DNA from 2 places in the Shewanella sp. ENK2 genome. Region 2 is predicted to be linked to the other one. Evidence: predicted binding sites of a transcription regulator. Region 2 holds the regulator's gene; the other holds the start of a gene.
What was found. The regulator LexA, encoded in region 2, represses DNA repair genes until DNA is damaged. The targets are predictions, from matches to a motif close to TACTGTATNNNNATACAGTA.
Positions count from the first base shown of each region.

Region 1 (11,265 bases), 1.9 Mb from region 2:
CTGACGCATCTGTTTCACTTTCAGCGGCTTCGCTTTCTGCAACATCAGTTGTTTCAGTCTCAGTTGACTCTTCATCTTCATCATCTAGAGATGCAAGAGGCTCTAGTCCATTCTTAACACGACGCTCATTGGTACGATCAAGAATACGTTTTTCGTCTTCTTCACGTGATGCAATACGCTCACTTTCAACTAATGAAATCGTCTTATCGTTATGATGCTTTTTAAATTCTGCTATATCATCAAAAATATAACCGAATTCGACATCCGTTTTAATACGTTGCTTATGCTTAGTATCAAGCTTGGTAATCAGCTCAGGATAGATATTGCCAAGTGTTCCGTATTGCGCAACTGGCACTTTATCCCAAGGTAAGGCGTTTTTCTCTTCAGATTCACCATATTCACCCGGCTCTAAGGCACTTGGGAATTTAATGTCAGGAGTTACACCTTTAAGCTGAGTACTGCCACCATTAATACGATAGAACTTTGCGATAGTGTATTGAACATGACCAATTGGTTTTTCATACATATCGTAAATGCGGCCAAGGCTCTTGTGTTGTTGCACAGTACCTTTACCAAAACTTGCTTCTCCAACAATGAGTGCACGGTCGTAATCTTGCAGTGCTGCAGCAAAAATTTCTGAAGCTGAAGCGCTATAGCGATCGACCATTACTGTTAGTGGACCGTTGTAAGCACTCTTACCGTCGTTATCACGGTTTTGAGTTACGCGGCCATTGGCATCACGAATTTGAACCACTGGGCCCATATCGATGAATAATCCGGTAAGCAAAGTAGCCTCGGTTAACGCACCGCCGCCATTGCCACGTAAATCAATAATAATGCCTTCGACGTTATCTTCTTTCAGTTTGGCAATTTCTTTTTCAACATCTACAGATAAGTTCATGTAGAAACCAGGAATTTGAATAACCCCGACCTTACGGTTGGCATACTCACCTTCTGTTGGTTCAACAACTTTAGATGTTGCAGCTCGGTCTTCTAAGCGAATTTTATCTCGAATGATAGTTACTTCGAAAGTTTTCGCATTAGCGCCACCTTTTTTAGGTAGTATTTGTAAATTAACCTCACTGCCTTTTGGCCCTTTGATTAATTCAACTACATCATCTAATCGCCAGCCGATAACATCAACAATTTCACCGTCTTTTTGGCCTACACCAATGATTTTATCTTCAGGTGATAGTTTTTCACTACTGGCCGCAGGGCCACCAGCAACAAGACTTTTAATGACAGTGTAATCGTCATCCATCTGTAACACAGCACCAATGCCTTCAAGGCTTAGGTTCATTTCCATTTGGAAACGTTCAGCATTACGAGGAGATAAATAACTTGTATGAGGTTCTACTGTACGCGCAAAGGCGTTCATCACACCTTGGAATACATCTTCACTGTGAGTTTGGCTCAGACGCTTGATAGCATTGTTATAACGCTTACCGAGCACTTCGACTGTTTCTTCCCAGTCTTTACCAGCAAGTTTAAGATTCAATGCATCGTATTTAACACGCTGACGCCAAAGCTCATTAAGTTCAGCTTCATCTTTTGGCCAAGCAGCTTCTTCACGATCAAACTCATAAGCATCACCAGCTTCGGTAAAGTCGAATTCTTTATCAAGTAAAGTTAACGCATAGGCAAAACGTTCATAGCGACGTTTTTGCAATAAAGAGAACATATCAAAGGCAGGAGCGATATTGCCCGTTTTGACCATATCGTCAAACTGAGTTTGATACTGCTTGAAGCTATCAACATCAGCTTGGGTAAGCACATTACGTCTGAAATCTAACTGTTGCAGATAACGGTCATAAATGAGCTTAGAAAAAGCATCATCAAGTTCAAAGCGATGGTAATGAGAACGGGTAAATAAATTCGTTACTCTTTTACTCGCAACCTTATGTTGAGGCTCTTGCTCAAGTTTGGGTAACTCGTTGATTTGAATAGTGGGTGAAATTGCCCAAGCCGAAAAACCGACAAATAAAGTGGCAATCGACGCAGCCAAAGAGAGTTTTCGCATCAACAAGTTACTCCTTAAATGATCACGATAATAAAATATGCTCGGCACGTACTTTAACGACTAAACCAGAATCAAGTTGTACATGGACATCTTCTTTCTTGATATCAGTGATAACGCCGGCAACTGGATTTTGCCCTAACTTCACACTAACACGTTGTTTTTGTTTAAGCTCGTCAAATTTTGCTGGCACATAATTAACTTTTGGTTCAGCAGGCTTTTTCGCTTTTGCTGGACGGTCTTTCTTAACTGGAGCAGTTTTTGCTGAAGGTGCTTTTCTAGCAGGCTTCTTTGGATTTGCTTTTGCAGCTTGTGCTTGGCGTTTCGCCTTTGCTTTCTCTTGGCCTTCTTTTAGAGTTTGCTGAGCGTGATCAATATGCTCTTGCTCAAGCTCACCACAATCTTGGCCATCTAAGTCGATACGCTGTACGCCAGCTTTAACGCCTTTAAGGTAGCGCCAGCTACTTGTATAACGTCTAAGTGCAACACGTAATTGTGTCTTACTTACTTTAGAATCATCAGCCAACCTTTCAGCTAAATCTTGAAACAAACCAATTTTTAATGGCTTAGTTTCACCTTCTGCAATAAAGCATAAAGGAAAAGTTTCATATAAATACGCTAAAACTGCGTTGGTGTCGGTCAACTTGTCTGTTGATTCCATTTTTACTTCCACGTTATATAAGGGGACTGGTTAATAGCTTTCTTGGCTAGTACAGTCGTTTGTCTTTCGTTAAACAGAGTCTTGCTTAACGTTCAAATTAGCACTTCCTACATGATTGCTAAAGCAATTGAAACATGCCCTAACAAATTAACTTAGTTAGCTGCAATTTTACAGTAAATAAATTTTCCAGTAGTTAATGCGTGCAGCTCAGTATTATAAAGCGCATCACAGCGATTGCGACCTGCAATTTAGATTATTTGTTCGCAAATTAAGCAAATAAGCAAGATTCGAAGCTTTTTACTAAGATTTCGAGACCTTTTTGATCGTCTGCATCAAAACGATTCAACAATGGACTGTCAATATCGAGCACGGCAAACACATCATTTCCGTTATGAACTGGCACAACGATTTCTGAATTACTGGCTGCATCACAAGCAATATGCCCTTCAAATTGGTGTACATCTTCAACAAGTTGAGTCTGATCTAGTGCCGCAGCTGTCCCACAAACTCCTTTGCCTATCACAATACGAGTACAGGCAACTTTACCTTGAAACGGACCTAAGACTAATTGGTCTGCTTTTTTAATGTAAAAGCCGACCCAATTTATATTGTCTAAATTATCGTTTAACAACGCCGAAAAGTTTGCCATGCCAGCAATAAGATCATCTTCGTCTTCCATTAATGCTAATACTTGTCGGTTCAATGTGTCATAAAACTCAGCTTTCATTCTACTTCCTAAAATATTTTATTCTGTTGGCGCTTTTTTATTAGTTTTTTTCGTGGCTGCTTTATTGGCAGCTGGCTTAGGTTTTACTACGCCTTTTAATAAATTAGCTAGCTCATCTTTATTAGAAGCTAAGTAAAAAGCAAGCTTCTCTACACTATTCTCGTCAATTTCGAGTTCAGCGCTAGTAATAAAAGGAACTAAGTTATCAGCAATGTCGAGCATTTTGTCATAGGCATCGGCTTCCTTTTTAGATGTAAATGTCATCTTTTCCACCCCTTCTCTTACCACGACAAACTTTGTAATTACCGCCATGATTAACCTCTTACTGTTTTTATATACAGTGCATAGAGTGTCATAGAACTAACTTCTGATGCAAGTATTCTGATTATTCTGGTATTATCTGCTTTTATTGTATCTTGAATAATTGACGTTTTGACTATTTAAAGCCATATTTTGTGCACTTTAGTCAGATATTGTTCAGTAATTTAGAGCTCTTAATTATATAGATGGATGGTTTGCGCTTTATATGCCAAAAAATGTAAATCAAGAGAGCATCGTTTTATGTCGCTCTTGTGACTTAGCAGTTCAGCGCCGTGCGCTACCTTCGAATGTCAGAGCCCTATGTCCTCGCTGCCATACGGCACTCTATGATGTGCCATATTGCTCTATTAACGGCATGCTAGCTTTGTGTATTACTGCGCTACTTTTTTTATTCCAGCTAATTTTTTACCCGTTTTAGAAATCCATTTTTTGGGTAGCATCCGTGCAACGACTGTCTACGAGACAGCCATCGCAGTTTGGGCACAAGGTTATTGGATTGTCGCTGTTGCAGTTATTGCCTCAGCAGTGATTGCTCCTGGCTTATTGATACTGTCGATATTGCTACAAATCATTATCGTAAAAAGCAACTTACACAGCTATTTTTGGCAACGAACCTATCGGCGTTTGCTGAAAAACCAAGCCTTACTCACCCAATTATCAATGTTAGAAATTTATGTCATTTCTTTCTTGGTGGCCGCATTCAATTTATCTGACTTTGCGGATATCTATTTAGGCATGGGAACTTTTTGTTTCGGAATGTTATTTTTGGTTATTTTGTTTTTGCAACGTGAGTATAATCTGGAACATATGTGGAAGCTGACTCATGACGAATAAAATAGAACAAGCTAAAAGCAATGATTACCAGCAAGGTAAAGATATCGGTATGACCTTGTGTGGGGTATGTCGCAACATTAACCCTATTGAGCAAGGGTATTGCAGCCGTTGCGAATCAAAAATACAACCTCGTAATGAACAGAGCTTGCAACAAAGCTGGGCGTTATTAATTACTGCAGCGATTTTATTAATACCAGCCAATATTTATCCGATCACTATGCTCACAAACCAAGGCAAAGTGACTTACGATACTATTTTTACTGGGATAGTACATTTAGTGCATTCGGATATGATCCCTATTGCCATTATCGTATTCACCGCCAGTATTTTAGTACCATGGCTAAAAATTGCTGGACTAGCGATATATTTAACTGCGATTAGTTTTAACTTACCAGTTTCAAAAAGAAGCTCATGGTGGGGTTTCATATTATTGAATGGATTGGCCGTTGGTCTATGTTGGATTTATTCGTTATTGCACTGACAGTTGCGGTAGTCAATATGGGTCAACTTTTAGATGCTAAACCCGCTCCGGCAGCAACCGCATTTGCACTCGTTATCTTACTGACTCAATTGGCAGCTAAGGTGCTTGATACACGTTTACTTTGGGATCGCTTGGACAAAAAAATGACACGAATTGAATCACCAAAAGTCGTTAAAAAGAAACTTTTCTCTCCGATTTGGTTACTTCCTATTGTTGCCCTGGTATTAGGGGCTTGGCTAGGTGTTAAAAGTATCAAAGAGTCGGGAATTGAAGTTCAAGTGCACTTCCCTAGTGCTATCGGTATCGATATCGGTAAAACCCTAGTTAAATATCAGGGATTAACGGTCGGTAAAGTCACCGATATCAGCATTGATAAAGACCTTTCTGGCGTCAATGTTAAAATCATTATGGATTATCGCTCTGATCCATTTTTAAACAAAAATACCCAGTTTTGGCTTGTGACTCCAAAAGCAAGTATCACAGGGATAGAAGGATTAGATACCTTATTTTCAGGTAACTATATTGCCATTCAGCCAGGAGATGGCAGTTCTGCTTCAGAGTTTGTTGCTTTAACAGAAGCCCCTACGATGATCCCCAATGATGAAGAAGGCATAGTTGTGAACCTTACCACTTCAACACTAGGCTCCCTTGATGTCGGCTCAATGGTATTTTACCGCCAAGTGCCAGTCGGCAAGGTGGTTAACTACCGGTTAATCGATAGTGATACCATTACTATCAGTACCTTTATCGAGCAGCAATACGCACACTTGGTCAATCAAGAGTCACAATTTTGGAATGTCTCAGGGCTCAAAATCGATGCCTCTATGTCAGGAATTAAGGTGAATACCGAAAGTTTGGCATCATTACTCGCTGGCGGGATCAGTTTCAACTCAGATACAAAAGCGGACAAAGCAGTTAGTGGCGATACCTACGTACTTTACCCTGATGAAGAAAGTGCAGTTAAAGGGATTGAATTTGTACTTACCGCCGAAAATGCAGATGAGATAAACCAAGGTTCAGCGCTGGTTTATCGTGGCGTTGAGGTGGGTAAAGTTCATCAAACTCAATTGACTGAATCCGGCGTTAAATTTTTAGCCAAGTTTGATGTGCAATATCAGCACTTATTAAATGCCGATAGCCAATTCTGGATTGCTGGTGCCGACATTTCGCTTGAAGGTGTGAAACATGCAGCACGTTTATTAACTGGGAGTGTCGTCAATGTGCTCCCAGGCACCAGTGACCAAGCGTTACCAGAGCTATTTACTTTACAACCTGAAGCGCCAGATTTGCTTCAAGCGCAAAAGCTCACAATACAACTGACTTCTGATGAGCACAGTGGCTTAACTGCAGGCGCAGAAGTTAGATTTAAACAGATGCCTATTGGTACTATCACTGAAGTGACATTAACCGAAGACTTTACCGGTGTTCTTTACCAAGTCGAAATTTTACCTGAGTTCGCCTCACTATTAACAACTGATAGTTATTTTGTCACAGAGTCGGCGTTAAGTATTGACGCCTCTTTAGACGGCGTATCTGTAACAACTAGAGATTTAAACACTGTTATTGAAGGTGCGGTTTCCTTAGTTAAAGGAAAAAATAAAGCATTAGTTACCCCGCAGGCAAAATTTGCCTTGTATCGTTCTAATGATGATGCACTTATCGCCCTTAATAAAAATAACATCATCACATTAACACTCGACAGTATCGATGGCGCGGGGTTATCTGCAGGTTCACCTATTTATTACAAAAAAATGCAAATCGGTAGTGTTAAAGAGGTTTATTGGAACAGCAATACAGACCAATTCTCGATTCGTATCGCAATACAAAATAAGTTTAAACAGTTGATCAAAGACTCAAGTGTATTTTGGCGTAACGATGCAGCAAATATCAATGCAAGCTTGTCTGGTATCGAAGTTGATGTGGCACCTTTAGAAGGTGCACTCAAAGGCAGTATTAGCCTTGGTTTACTTGATAATGACCAACCAGGCAATGTATCTCGCTTGTATGACTCTAAAGCCTTAGCGCTTAAACAGGCTAAAGCCATTACCTTAATCTTGCCTGCTGAAGCAAAAGTTTCTGAAAAAGCAGCGATTCGCTATCAAGGCCATCAAATTGGTGTAGTGCAGCAGGTGAAGTTAAATCAAAACCTCGATACGTTAACAGCAAGTGCCTATTTATACGGTGAATATGCTGATCACTTTACTAAAGCAGACAGTGAATATTTTGTGGTTGATGCGCAAATATCTTTAACGGGTATAACAGCCCCAGAAACCCTAATCACCGGCCCTTACATCGGTGTTTTACCGGGCAATCAAACTGATATTAGCGATAACTTTACTGCACATTTGTCAGCCCGATATGATGCAAATATCGATGCTGATGCAGTCACGTTAGTCCTTGAAGATAGTCAACTGGGTTCTATCAAAGTGGGTACCCCTATTTTCTTCAGAGGTATTTCTATTGGCCAAGTTGATGGTTATTCATTATCAGAAAACGGCAACAAGGTATTGATGTACTCCCATATCGAAAAGCAATACACGCACTTAGTTAATCAAAGCAGCCGCTTCTGGGACGCATCCGGTATCAAACTTGAGGTTGGGATTTTCTCTGGTGCACAAATCGAAACCGGTTCACTAGAAACACTGCTGTCAGGGGAATTTCTGTTGTTACCGAAGACATCACTACCTCAGCAAATCAAATCGCTTCAGGTGCGAGATTTAACCTTTACAACAAGATGAAAGAAGAGTGGCGTAGATGGCAGCCAGAACAAGTGAAGCCGTAATCATTAAAATCACACTATGTAAACTGAACAGGGTTAGTTTTCTAGTTACATTAGATTAAGAGACGTTAGGTTAGCTTCAAGGAACGTTTAAAAAGTCGGCATTTGCCGACTTTTTTCTAATCAAACATCAATAAGCTCATAAAAACCTGAATTCACAGTAAACGCTTAAAAAAATTGGTAAACGTCTGACGAACACTTAACCATAAAACCAATAGCACACAGCAATAGCTGCAATTATTCCACCGACATCGGCAGCCAAACCACAGCCCAGTGCATGGCGGCTATTTCGGATCCCTACAGAACCAAAGTAAACAGCTAACACATAAAAAGTGGTTTCTGTGCTACCTTGGAAAATTGCCGATAATCGGCCAGCAAAAGAGTCGACACCATGATGCTCCATCGTTTCTAACATCATGGCCCGTGCGCCGGAACCACTAAAAGGCTTCATTAACGCAGTAGGCATGGCATCAACAAAACGATTATCAAACCCCATCATGGACACAAGGCCTGCAAGTCCCTGTAATGCATAATCTAGCGCACCGGATGCCCTTAACATTCCAATCGCTAACAGCATCGCTAATAAGTAAGGAATTAACGTTATAGCTTGAGAAAAACCTCCTTTTGCACCTTCTACAAACTCATCGTATATTGCGACTTTCCGGTAGCCTGCAATTAAGATAAAACTCAAAATTAATAATAATAAAATCCCGTTACCGAGCGCTGTAGAAATGGGGCCAATGGCTGATGCTGATAAGGTTAGCAGATAGAATACACTTGCGGTTAAACCACTAAATAGAACTGCGCCATACCCCAACACCACGGTATTTAGCAATGATAAACGCTGTACTATCGCCACCACAGTCAAGCCGACAACGGTTGATGCAACCGTTGCTAATAATATCGGTAAGAAAACGTCAGCCGGCGCTATCGCGCCCTGCTGCGCTCGATATAGAAAAACGGTTACAGGTACTAAAGTCACAGATGAAGTATTTAATACCAAGAAAAGAATTTGTGCATTGGTAGCGACAGCTTTATCCGGGTTCAAGCTTTGTAAGTCGTGCATGGCTTTTAAGCCAAGTGGAGTTGCTGCGTTATCTAGACCAAGCATATTAGCTGTCAGGTTCATCGTCATACTGCCATAAGCGGGATGACCTCGAGGTACCTCTGGCATTAATTTAGATAATAACGGTTCAAATAATTTGGCGAAAACACCAACTACACCAGCTTTCTCTCCTACTTGCATTAGCCCCATCCACAGAGCAAGCACACCGATTAAGCCAATTGATATCTCAGCGGCGAGTTTCGCACTACTAAATATGCCATTTACAGCATCACTCAATACTCCGACATGACCATTGAATAGTTGAATAACAATCGCAATAGCAGCCGTTACAAAAAAGAACAACCAAACTCGATTCAGCACTTAATACTCCATCATTATTGCCCAAGGAACTCACGGTGATAAATGCATGATATAATCTAATCCATAATTACACAGTTGTTTTATCGAATTTTTTTACTATGGCGCAAATTAACCCAAATTACCTCACTCACATTTCTTCAGAACTACCTGAACATCTTGATCTAGATGAGTTTATTGCAGCGTGTCAGCGCCCACTTAGAAAGTCCATTAGAGTCAACACTCTCAAAATTTCTGTGGCTGCTTTTATCGACATAATGAAGCAAAAAAATGGAGTTATGAACCTATCCCTTGGTGTAGTGAAGGTTTTTGGATTACTCATTCTGAAGATCAACAACCAGGTAACATGGTAGAACATATTCAAGGGCTATTTTATATTCAAGAAGCTAGCTCTATGTTGCCGCCCGTAGCACTATTTGATAGTACAGATAGCAAGATACTGGAAACGGTACTCGATGTTGCCTCTGCGCCCGGTTCTAAAACCACACAACTCGCTGCTCTAATGAATAATCATGGCTTACTTATAGCAAATGAATACTCATCAAGCCGAGTTAAAATATTACATGCAAATGTGCAGCGTATGGGAGTGAATCAATGTGCCCTTACCCATTTTGACGGTAAAGTGTTCGGTGAATACTTATATGAAAAGTTTGATGCTATTTTACTTGATGCACCGTGTGGCGGAGAAGGCACAGTACGTAAGGACCCAAACGCCCTAAAGCATTGGCAATTAGATGACGTCACTGACATAGCTGAAACACAGAAAGTCCTTATAGAATCAGCATTATTAGCGCTCAAGCCTGGTGGAACTTTAGTATATTCCACTTGTACACTCAGCCAAATCGAAAATCAGCAGATTTGTCACTATATTCAGCAACAGTATCCAGATGCGGTTGAGTTTATGCCACTTAATGGTTTATTTCCTGGTGCTGAAAAAGCATGTACCGAAGAAGGCTTTTTACATGTTTGGCCACAGATTTACGACAGTGAAGGTTTTTTTGTCGCTAAAATAAAAAAATAACCTCAGTACCAAGATTGAAAAAATGCCCCAAACCGCAACGCAACTTCCCGTTTATATCGGCTAATAGCAAACAAGTAGTGGCTATCAAAGCCTACTTCAGCCAACAATTCAATATCCAGCTTCCTGAAAATTATACTGTGATGCTGCGTGATGATGAGTACTGGCTATTCCCTACTAAGTTCAACGAGTTTATTGGTTTGATGCGCTTCCAACGTATCGGGTTTAAGCTCGCAGATGTGATGAAGAAAGGCTTTAAGGTTAAGCACGAAGCCATCATGGCGTTAAGTCATTATATCCAAAATACAGAGCGAGTCATTGAACTGAGCCGCGCTCAAGCCATTGAGTTTTTGATGGGCAGAGACATTTCAACTCAAGAGATTGATGGGATTGAACAGTCGGCAATGGGAGAAATGTTGGTTAGTTTTAATCAAACACCATTAGGTGTCGTCAAACATTTAGGCCATAGATTAAAGAACAATCTACCACGTGATTTGGTTAAAGATAAAATAGATAAAGTTTAATTAAATCAAAATAATAGAAACTATGCACGAAGTCACTTGTGGCTGTTTTTATACACTAGCGTCATCCCAAAGTAGGTTATTCGCATAATTATCGTTCAATAAATGTGCAATATGACAAATGATAACTATAATTTGTGAATCAAGTTGTGCTCGCGAAACATTCCTGAATGTAGACCACAATACAACTTAACTGAGTACGACTTAACTGATTTACTGAGAATAGCCTCTCAACAGTAGCGCAAGGCTCTTTTATGAAGAGCCATTCCCCTAGACCCAGAACAATTGGATAGTTTTGGGTCTTTTTTTGTCTGAAACTAGCGACCAATGAGTTTCGCTGCATCAGTGAAAAGGTTAAAGAAGTTCTCAGAGGTATAACGAGCTAACTCTTCATATTTCTCACCACGAAGTTCAGCGACAAATTCAGCGACATCACGCACATAAGCTGGTTGATTCTCCTGACCTCTGTGCGGTACGGGCGCT
Region 1 is NZ_CP171406.1:4,024,385-4,035,649, reverse strand. It holds gene prc (carboxy terminal-processing peptidase) at 1-2,020, opposite strand, end outside; gene proQ (RNA chaperone ProQ) at 2,043-2,678, opposite strand; gene ACGEDC_RS17685 (GAF domain-containing protein) at 2,947-3,405, opposite strand; gene ACGEDC_RS17680 (YebG family protein) at 3,424-3,717, opposite strand; partial or broken gene ACGEDC_RS17675 (paraquat-inducible protein A) at 3,932-4,560, shown strand; partial or broken gene ACGEDC_RS17670 (paraquat-inducible protein A) at 4,550-5,198, shown strand; partial or broken gene ACGEDC_RS17665 (MlaD family protein) at 5,185-7,823, shown strand; gene ACGEDC_RS17660 (nucleoside recognition domain-containing protein) at 8,020-9,246, opposite strand; partial or broken gene rsmF (16S rRNA (cytosine(1407)-C(5))-methyltransferase RsmF) at 9,345-10,785, shown strand; gene ACGEDC_RS17650 (TatD family hydrolase) at 11,100-11,265, opposite strand, start outside.
Region 1: ACGEDC_RS17680 (YebG family protein) is a predicted target of LexA. The motif match lies at 3,729-3,748, and genes of this name have one in related genera.

Region 2 (11,265 bases):
CATCCAAGTCATGCCTGGTGCACGCATATTAACAATGGTCACGACCACGTTAATTGCGCCCATAATCGAACTGATCCCCATGATATGCACCGAGAAAACAAATAGTGCAGTGCTATCAGGGCTATAGGTTGTTGATAGCGGTGCATAGAAAGTCCAGCCAAAGTTAGGGCCGCCGCCTTCCATAAACAACGAACTCAACAGAATCGCGAAGGCAAATGGTAAGATCCAAAAGCTCCAATTATTCATTCGAGGCAGTGCCATATCAGGTGCACCAATCATCATTGGGATCAGCCAGTTGGCTAACCCTGTGAAGGCGGGCATGACGGCACCAAATACCATAATAAGACCGTGTACTGTGGTCATTTGGTTAAAGAAGTTAGGGTCAACTAACTGTAAGCCTGGCTGAAATAGTTCTGCGCGAATGACCATTGCCATCGCACCACCAGTGAGGAACATAATAAAACTGAACCATAAATACATAGAACCAATGTCTTTATGGTTAGTGGTTAATATCCAGCGCATGATGCCTTTCGGCGCGCCATGATGGTGATCATCATGGCCGTCATGAGAATGTTCATCATGAGCTGGGGTAGTATCTTGTGTAATTGTGCTCATCTGTATCCCTTACTTTCCATGACCAACAACATCGGTGGCTTGAACAGCATCACCAGTATTATTTCCCCAAGCATTTCGCTCATACGTCACAACAGCTGCGAGTTGCTGAGGTGAGAGTATGGAGCTAAATCCTTGCATTGCTGTACCAGGTTGGCCATTGATAACCACTTCAAGGTGTCCTTCAACAGGCCCCATGACTAACGGACTGCCCACTAATGCAGGGAAAGCGCCAGGTAAACCTGTACCAGCGGCTTGGTGACATGCAGCGCAGCTGCTGAGGTAAACTTGCTCACCCATTGCCATCAGCTCATCCATAGATAGGTCATCCATAACAACGTCAGGTGTTGCTTCTTCAACGACGTCAGCAACCACTTGTTCTACCTCAGGTTGTGTCGCTGGTAACTCAGCAGGCAAAGTGACAGGCGTTGGTTTATCACTTGCATCGCTAGGTGCCCCACCAGAGTTCACATCAGCAGCTTGAACCACATCACCAGAATCATTACCCCAAGCGTTTCGCTCGTAGGTCACAACAACTGCAATTTCTGTTGCAGTAAGCTGTTTCGCGAAGGCTTGCATGGCAGTACCAGGCTGGCCGTTGACGACAATATCAATGTGGCCAGCAACTGACCCTTTAATGATTGGGCTGCCGATAAGAGATGGGAATACACCAGGTAATCCTGCACCATTTGGTTGGTGACAAGCGGCACATCGGCCCATGTAAACTTGTTCACCTTGAGCCATCAACTCATCAAAGGTCAGGGTTTGCGACAGTGACGCTTCGGCCGCGGCTTTTGCATCAGCAGTTAGTTGTTTTTGATCTTTTAGCCATTGCTCAAAGTCTGCTTCAGAAACGGCTTCAACTACCACCGGCATGAATCCGTGGTCTTTACCACACAACTCAGCACATTGGCCTCGGTAGGTACCAACCTTATCAATCTTGGTCCAAGCTTCATTAATAAAACCTGGGTTAGCATCTTTTTTCACCGCAAATGCAGGAACCCACCAAGAGTGAATCACATCATCTGAAGTCATTAAAAAGCGTACTTTACGATTGATTGGCAGAACGAGGGGCTTATCGACTTCTAGTAGGTAAGTTTCAGTTTTCGTTTCTGTCCCAGTAATTTGATCGGCAGGGGTGGAAAGTAAACTGTAAAACTCGACGTCTTCATTAAAATAGCTGTAATGCCATTTCCATTGAGAGCCGGTTACTTTGATAGTTAACTCCGCATCACTTGGGTCTTCCATAGCAATGAGGGTTTTTGTGGCAGGAATTGCCATACCAATGAGGATAAGAAACGGCACGACAGTCCATGCTATTTCCACTTTGGTACTATCATGGAAATCAGCAGGTACTGCACCCTTTGATTTTCTATGATAAATCATGGAGTAAATCATGATTCCAAATACCACAACACCAATAGCACAACAGATATAAAGAATGATCATATGGAGGTCGTAAACCTTACCACTGATCTCTGTTACCCCTTGGGTCATGTTAAGCGGCATATCAGCCGCTGCAAGCGGCACTGCAAAAAACAGCACCATTAATCCATACAACAATCGCTTCACAAGACTACTCCTCTGCCAATTGCGATTTGCAATAACAACAAGGAAAAGTCACACAGTAATACTCTGCTCTATGCAAACTTTTCTATTCCCGAAAAAGTTTGATCACTTCAAAGCACACGGTGGCAGTGAGTATTAATACTCGATTATTCTATTGGGTTTTGGTGGCCACACTTGTACCTAATACTGAACTTTTCAATTCTTAAATTGACGCTTTTTATTCAAGGCTTTCTATACCGCATGGTACCAGCACAATCTTTACAGCGTTTTATCACTTATGTTCATTTTTACCACTAAGAGAGGTCAATAAATGTTACTCCCTTGTTAACTACATTACTTGGAGATTAAATATTGATCAAGATCACTTTATCATCTAATTTGCTGAAAAAAGGCGCAAAAAAAGCCCGTCACCGAAATGAAGGGCTTTTTTAGCAAATAGACTTTAGTGAAATGCAGATAAATTCAATTGGGTTGCAGTCACAGGATTACTGGCGTTTAATTGGTCATCACGTAAGTGAGTATTTACATCTTCAATAATGACACCTTGCGCTAAGGCGCTTTTAGCGACTAATTGAATGCGACGATTATCACGAGCATCTAATGGGGTTGTCCATGTAATGACTGCGCTGGATGTACCACTTGTGAGTGCTTTTTCCATTGCCCACAGTGTTTCGACTTCATCTTTAGTGTGAACCAGTAATACACGGTCCATTCTGACATTGGCGTTCGCTAGAATTTGTTTGTAACCAATGTGAGGCGGATTAATCAGTACAATCCATCGCCCTTGTTGACTTAATACGGCTAACTGGCCGCATAGCTGAGTTAATTCAGTTAACCCTTGGTTAGCTGTTTGTTTGGTTTCGATACCTTGCTTTACTGGCGCAGCTGCTGATGCCATGTCCATCCATAAACCTGGGTGACGTGGTGCATTACCTATTAATGTGTTCATAACCAACCTCCATTACGGATAACGCCAACAGCGAGCCCTTCAATCGTAAGGCTTTGGCATGTTAAATCGACTTTTATCGGCGAGTACTGCTCGTTTTCTGCATGCAGATAAACAACGTTGCCTTTCTTTTCAAAACGCTTCACAGTGACATCATCATCAACACGGGCAACAACGACTTGACCATTTTTAGCTTGCTGCATTTTGTGAACCGCTAATAAGTCGCCTTCAATAATGCCAATATCCTTCATACTGTCGCCACGAACACGTAGTAAGAAATTAGCATTGGGTTTAAACATTTCAGGATCAACTTGAAAGTATTGTTCAACATGTTCTAACGCCAAAATTGGTTCACCAGCCGCAACCTGACCAATCAGTGGTAAGCCTTCTTCGACTTCCTCTTCTTCTTGGACCATACGGATACCGCGAGAGGTACCTGGAATAATTTCAATGCAACCTTTTTTAGCGAGTGCTTTTAAATGTTCTTCTGCAGCATTAGCACTTTTAAAGCCTAATCTAGTGGCAATTTCTGCACGAGTTGGTGGCATTCCTGTCTCGGCAATATTGCATTTAATTAATTCTAGAATTTCAGCTTGTCGTGGCGTTAAAGGTCTCATGTTGATTCCTGTCTTTTTATACAGTGACTGTCATTATATACAGTATCTTTGGTCGCGCAAGTATTAACCAACATTTTTTGCTGATAAAGCAATAGATATGAATTTTTATCGAAGTTTTTAGTTATTTAAAGGTTATTAAATCAGTGGTTTATTGTTTTTGTGGGTCGTCGGTAAATTAGTGTGTTTTATTATTTATGACTTAAGGCAATAAGCCAAAAAGTACTGGATACCGTCTATTTATACAGTACTGTACCTAAATGTTTTGCTACTTACTAAGTGATTGATACTTGATGTTAGAACCAACAAAACTTGCTACTTAAATGTTAACTAGATTTACCGAGGTTAGTGTAACTGAATGATATTCTGGTATCCTATGCGCAATAAATCGTTGTTGATAATGCGAAGACCCATGCTAAAACCAGATTCTATCATTGCTAAATCATTACGTTGGATTCAGAAATTAATGGTACACAGTGTTGTTGTGCCTGAAGATCCGTTCGCTGACCTTAACTTAGATCCTGACAAGCCAGTGGTCTATGTGATGAAAACGGAGTCGCTGAGTGATATTGCTGCCTTACATGAAATGACAGCTAAATATAACTTGCCAAGTCCGTATGAACGGTTAGATGTTGATGGTTTCAATACCCCTAGAATTGTGTGTGTGGAAGGGCGTAAACCCTTGTTTGGTAAGCGCCATAGTAGCGATAAATTTGTAGCAAACTTTACTAAGTTGCTCGAATTACACCAAAAGAACAAAGAGCTCGACATCCAGCTTGTTCCTGTAAGCCTATATTGGGGTCGTATCCCTGGTAAAGAAGACGACACCATGACCGCTGCGGTTTTTGAGCGTGAAAACCCAACATGGTTACGTAAATGGTTAATGATTCTATTTTTAGGTCGCCATAACTTCATTCAATTTTCTAATGCCATGTCGCTGCGTTATATGGCTGATGAACACGGTACAGATGTCAGTATTGCGCATAAGCTTATCCGTGTGGCTCGTGTGCATTTTCGCCGTCAACGTAAAGTGATGACAGGGCCTCAGCTTCCTAATCGTCAAGCGATGTTCAATTCGCTGTTAAAGTCAGAATCCATCAAGCGTGCCATTCAAGAAGAAGCCGTTAACAAAAAAATACCCGAAGAAAAGGCACGTGAAAAAGCCATTGAGTACCTTGATGAAATCGCAGCAGACTATTCGGATAACCTGATTCGTATTGCTGAGCGTTTCTTAACTTGGCTTTGGAACAAGTTATACAGTGGTATTAGCATCAAGAGTGCGGAGCAAGTTCGTAAACTGCATCATGATGGTCATGAAATCGTTTATGTGCCGTGTCATCGAAGCCATATGGATTACTTGTTACTGTCATATATTCTTTATTATCAAGGCATGGTTCCACCGCATATTGCGGCAGGGATTAATCTTAACTTTTGGCCAGCAGGTCCAATGTTCCGCCGTGGTGGTGCCTTCTTTATCCGTCGTAGTTTTAACGGTAATAAGCTTTATACCGCAGTATTCAGAGAGTATTTAGATCAACTATTTGCTAAAGGCTATTCAGTTGAGTATTTCACTGAGGGTGGTCGTTCACGTACTGGTCGTCTACTTGCTCCTAAAACAGGCATGCTAGCGATGACGGTAAACAGCGTATTGCGTGGTATCGAGCGTCCTGTGACCTTAGTGCCAGTGTATCTTGGCTACGATCATGTCATGGAAGTGTCGACTTATCATAAAGAATTAAGTGGTAAGAAAAAGCAAAAAGAATCTGTATGGCAAGTGTTTGGTGCATTGCGTAAGTTGGGTAACTTTGGACAAGGTTACGTTAACTTTGGTGAGCCAATTAACGTACAGCAGTTCTTAAATCAGCAGTCGCCAGATTGGCGTGAAGAAGTGGCTAAAGATCCTGAGCAAAAACCAACATGGTTAACGCCTGGGGTTAATCAATTAGCCAATAAAGTGATGACAAACATTAACAGTGCAGCAGCTGCGAGCTCTGTTACGTTAACCAGTATGGTGTTATTAGCCGCTGAACAAAATGCATTAGAGCGCACAGAGCTGGAACGTCAGCTAGATTTATATCTTAAATTGATGAAAGAAGTGCCTTACACTGATTACACCTCAGTAGCTCAAGGCAGTGCTAGTGAATTAGTTGATCAATGTCTATCACTGAAAAAGTTTACTTCGCACACTGATCAAATTGGTGAAATTATTGCGATTGAAGAGTCTTCAGCAATTGCGATGAGCTACTACCGTAATAACATCATCCATTTAATGGCAGTTCCTTCGTTAATTGCGAGTTGCTTGGTGCAATACGAAGAGTTTAATCGTCAAAAAATTCATGAAATCGTTAATGACTTCTATCCGCTACTCAAGGCTGAGTTGTTTATGGGGATTGAAGACTTACCCGCTTACATTGATAGCGTATTAAACTTATTTGTTGAGCAACAGCTTATTTCGGGTACAGACGAGTTTGAACTCAATCAAAGTAATATTACCCAGTTAATGTTATTGTCTGAAACTGTCAGTGAGACATTACAACGTTACGCGATTATCTTTAATTTATTGGCTTATAAACCGGATATTGAACGTTCAGATCTAGAAAGCGCGAGCCACTTATTAGCTCAGCGTTTAGGTGCTTTACACGGAATTACTGCGCCAGAGTTTTATGATAAAAAACTCTACAATAATTTGAGTGTAAAATTAAAAGAATTAGGGCACTTGTCGGGTAATGACAATCAGTTTGCTGTCATCCGAATTCGCGACCATGCCAATGGTATGTTGCGTTTATCTGTTCGTAAAACCATAGTAGATAGCGTCACTATGGAACATGGGTAACCACTAACTTTATGAGTTCAACACAATCACAACCGCACAATAAATCATTATTAGGCGGTGCTATGATTATTGCCGGTACCACAGTCGGTGCCGGTATGTTTTCCCTTCCTGTTGTCAGTGCTGGTATGTGGTTTGGCTATTCCATTGCCATGCTAATCGGTATTTGGTTTTGTATGTTGGTGTCAGGCTTAATGCTACTTGAAACCAACTTGCATTTTAAACCTGGCGACAGTTTCGACACGTTAACCAAAGTGACATTAGGCCAATTCTGGCGGATAGTTAATGGGCTTTCCATTACCTTCGTATTATATATTCTAACTTACGCTTATATCAGTGGTGGTGGCTCTATTGTGAACCACACCTTGTCAGGTATGGGCATTCATTTACCACAAAGTATTGCAGGCTTAGTTTTTGCCCTTGTGCTTGCTGCGATTGTGATGATTAGCACTAAAGTGGTCGACCGTATTACGACAGTAATGCTTGGCGGGATGATCATTACTTTCTTTTTAGCCGTCGGTAATTTGCTGATTGATGTGGAAACCGTGAACTTGTTAGTCCCTGACGGACAGGCGAGTTTTGCTCCATATATTTTAGCTGCCATTCCTTTTGGTCTGACAAGCTTTGGCTATCACGGCAATGTGCCAAGCTTAGTCAAGTATTATGGCAAGCAGCCTAATGTGATTATCAAGGCGATTTGTATCGGTACCTTTATCGCGTTAGTGATATACACGTGCTGGTTAATTGCCACCATGGGCAATATTCCTCGTAGTCATTTTAGCGATATTATCGCTCAAGGTGGGAATATGGGCGTATTGGTTGCGGCATTGTCAGATGTGATGTCCAGTGCTTGGCTAAATACCATGTTAACTCTGTTTGCTAATTTGGCCGTTGCGTCATCTTTCTTAGGGGTGACCTTAGGCTTGTTTGATTATTTAGCAGACTTATTTGATTTTGATGAATCGGCTAATGGCCGAATCAAGACTGCTGCAGTGACCTTTATACCGCCAACCATCTTAGGCTTATTATTCCCAGATGGTTTTTTAATCGCTATTGGTTTTGCCGCTCTTGCCGCGACAATTTGGGCTGCTATTGTGCCAGCGATGATGGCGTATAAGTCTCGTAAAATGTTCCCTGATGAGAATAGCTTTAGAGTTCCTGGTGGTACGCCGTTAGTGGTTGTAGTGATTCTTTTTGGTGTGCTAACAGCAGCTTGTCACTTATTGGCAATGGCTGATTTATTACCTGTTTATCGATAAGCTATACGCAATATTGATAATCTAAAAAAGCCCTCTATTGAGGGCTTTTTTGATGCAATTTTTCAACGTACTGAGTCGGTGATTGATGATGTAATCGCCTAAAACTTTTACTGAAGCTGCGTACACTGGCATAGCCAAGTAGCTGCGAAATCTCTTTAACCTCTTTGCCTTCAAGCATATATTTCACTGCTAAATTTCCTAAGATATAGCGCATTAACTCTGTAAAACTAAAGCCATTACGCTGCAATCGTCGCTGTAATTGTTGTTTCGAAAAACCACATAATTCCGAAAGGGAATCTAATGTGGGTAAACCATAAAAACGTATGTAATTCACCAGCTCATAAAGCACTTTAGGCGTGTCATGGGGTTGAGGCATATTTAAATATGAGTCGAGTTGATTGAGGCTAATACTACTTTTGTTATTGCGCTGAATATGTTGGGAGGTGGATAGCGAGGCCAAAAAGTGTTGTTCAGAGCTAATCAAGGAGTCGACATCAAGCCATATCTCGGTTTGCGGCGCATTCCAGGTCACTTTGGTTCCAAATACTGCTTCGCTCTCCTGTTGATTTATGGCGGGGCCACTGAGCATCACTTTAATCGGGGTGAAGTCTTTGCCTAAAAAGTGCTTGCAGGTATTTAGCAGTGTTAAGGCTATGCGGAGCGAGTCATGGGATTTGGCTTTGCCGCTGACATAGTTATTGCGATAGCACCATTTAATAATCTTATTCGACTGAGCACCGTAGTAACTTGCACCTGAATGAAAACAAGCCATGGCATAGTTAATGCGCCGAAAGGTAATTGCCAAGTCTGGAGTCGCCAAGAACCAGTTGTTAGGCATATTAAATTGGTTGACGGTTAAGTAGTGTTGGAGCGTCAACATATAATCTTGAACATTCGATAATTGCTCAATCTTACTCAGCCACATTGATACTTCCGAGTAAGGGATTAATGTCATGGGCTCATTCAACAAGCTTTGAGGGATCGATAGATCCTGTGCTGTGATGCCATAGTGGGCTTCAACCCCTTTTAGCACGGGTAAAATACAGCAAACTCGAATAAATGAAACTTCAAATGCCATGTCAATTTCTCGTTAAGTGCTTGGGATCGGTAGATGATATTTAAGTAACTACATATATCAAAAAACATTGATAATTGATACGTATGGTTACTTTGTGTTGTGGTTTTGTCGATTGGGTGCACACTACGCAGCATCTAAGTTAACAAGAGGTGCAATCACTATGAGTTTATTCAGTATGCCATTCGTCGATTCTGGAGTTGATGTTGCACTTCATGGTGTGGCTTTAGTTGTATTGGTCGGGGCTGTCGCTGCCGCAGGATTCGGTTTTTGGAAAGTTCACGAATTGCCGATTCATAAAGCTCACAAAGAAAAACATCAACAAATAGGACTGATTACTGCGCTCACATGGATAGGATTTATCTGGCATTGGGTTTGGGTGTTAGCAGTCATGGTCGCGTTTATTGATAGTGGTAAAGCATTAAGAAGGATCAGAGATATTTGGCGAGAGAATGAACGGGAAGAGCCTGTTACCGCCACTCCAGCAAAAGAGGAGATTAGCTCATGATTGAAGGTTTAGCAGTTTGGGCGTTGTTTATCTATATTTTACGCTTGGTAGGTATGCCTTGGAATAAAGGCACAAAAGCTTTTTCATACTTAGGCGGTGCTGGCTGGTTACTGTTTGTATGGGTAGGACTATTAAACTATGCGCCTATGGATATTACAGGCGGCTCTGTTGTGCAATCTCCGCATATTCAATTGCGTCCAGCTTCGACACAAATTAAAGGTAATGTAAAAGGTATCTATGTCGAACCTAATCAAAGAGTAACAGCAGGGCAATTAATCTACGAGATAGATGATGAGCCTTATCAAATAGCGCTGAATAAGGCTAAAGTGCAGCAACAAACAGCTAAGGTTGCATTGTCACTTGCTAAGGAAGATATAGGTATCGCTGAAAAAGTTTTACACGCTGCGCAGTCTGATGTTGCGATTAATCAAAACCAACTGCATGCGAGTAAAAAAGACTTGGTGTGGAAGCAAACCACCATGAATCGTTATGTTGAACAAAACAGTAAAGTGGCTGACACCATTACTGAAAGTCAGCTAGATGAGCAACAAACGGCTGTCGATTTAGCGCAAGCGAAAGTGGATTCGTATGTGACACAAATTGCCAAATCGAATACCCAAGTACAAAAAGCAAAGTTAGATATTCAAAAAGCACACTTAACAGTAGAAAGCCGTCAGTCTGATTTAGACAGTGAACTTGAAAATGTGGCTCAGGCGCAATGGAACTTGGACAATACCAAGGTTTTTGCACCTGCAGATGGTTATTTAACGAACTTCATCATGCGTGAAGGGCAGTATGTGGGGGTCGCACCTCGTATCCAAATGTATACCGATGAAAAGTACGTGCTTATGCGGGTGAATCATCAAGCGATTCGTAATGTGAAAGTTGGCCAAATGGCAGAGTTTGCTTCAGCAGTATATCCTAGCAAAATTTTCAATGCAGAAGTTGAAGGGATTATTGAAGCAACAGGTGAAGCTCAAGGTAGTTTGTTGGCTCGTGATGACAATGTTAGACAAACAACGGGGCAGAACATTAATAACAAGCATCACTTTGTGCGCTTAAAGTTACATGAGGCTGAAGGCTTTGATATTCCAGTAGGCTCTGTTGGCTTAGCATGGGTATCGGCGGCTAAACCTGTTGAGTTCCTCGCATTTTTAGATGTGATACGTGGAATTATTATCAGAATGAAGTCGCAAATATACTACATCTGGTCAATATAACCTCGGGTTATACAACCAAAGTTTGAATGGTATATCGCGTTAAAAACGCTCTCGCAAGAGGGCGTTTTTTTATGGTGCAAATTAAACTGATTATTCCCTCGACAGGCTAACTAAAACGGTCTTAACTATAGACATGATTTCCAAAATATTTGCAGTGTCAGTTTTAGTCTTGATAGTGAATATCAGATAACTTTGCCGTTAATCGCACTGAGCAAATATACATTTCAAGGATAGGTTTATGAATGTGACTCACTACATGCAAGGTCAGCCTTGCTGGGTGGAACTGGCCACTCATGATTGGTATTCCGCAAAAGGATTTTATCAAGCGTTATTTCAATGGCATCCTGATGATATGCCTATGCCAGAAGGGCATTACACTATGCTACAAATAGACGGAGATGATATTGCCGCTATGTATCAAATGCCCAAAGAAATGGCCAGCCTTCCCACGCATTGGGAGTTGTACTTTGCGGTTGATGATGTCGCTGAAACCGTTAAAGCTATTCAGCATGCTGGTGGAGAAATTATCGCAGGGCCACATGCTGTGGGTGATTCTGGAAAAATGGCCGTCTGTCGCGACCCTGAAGGTGCTCGTTTTTCAATTTGGCAGGCGATAGAACATATAGGTATCA
Region 2 is NZ_CP171406.1:2,119,581-2,130,845, forward strand. It holds gene ctaD (cytochrome c oxidase subunit I) at 1-615, opposite strand, end outside; gene coxB (cytochrome c oxidase subunit II) at 625-2,184, opposite strand; gene ACGEDC_RS09435 (cell division inhibitor SulA) at 2,624-3,130, opposite strand; gene lexA (transcriptional repressor LexA) at 3,127-3,744, opposite strand; gene plsB (glycerol-3-phosphate 1-O-acyltransferase PlsB) at 4,154-6,574, shown strand; gene mtr (tryptophan permease) at 6,586-7,830, shown strand; gene ACGEDC_RS09455 (helix-turn-helix domain-containing protein) at 7,865-8,908, opposite strand; gene ACGEDC_RS09460 (hypothetical protein) at 9,069-9,413, shown strand; gene ACGEDC_RS09465 (HlyD family secretion protein) at 9,410-10,633, shown strand; gene ACGEDC_RS09470 (VOC family protein) at 10,872-11,265, shown strand, end outside.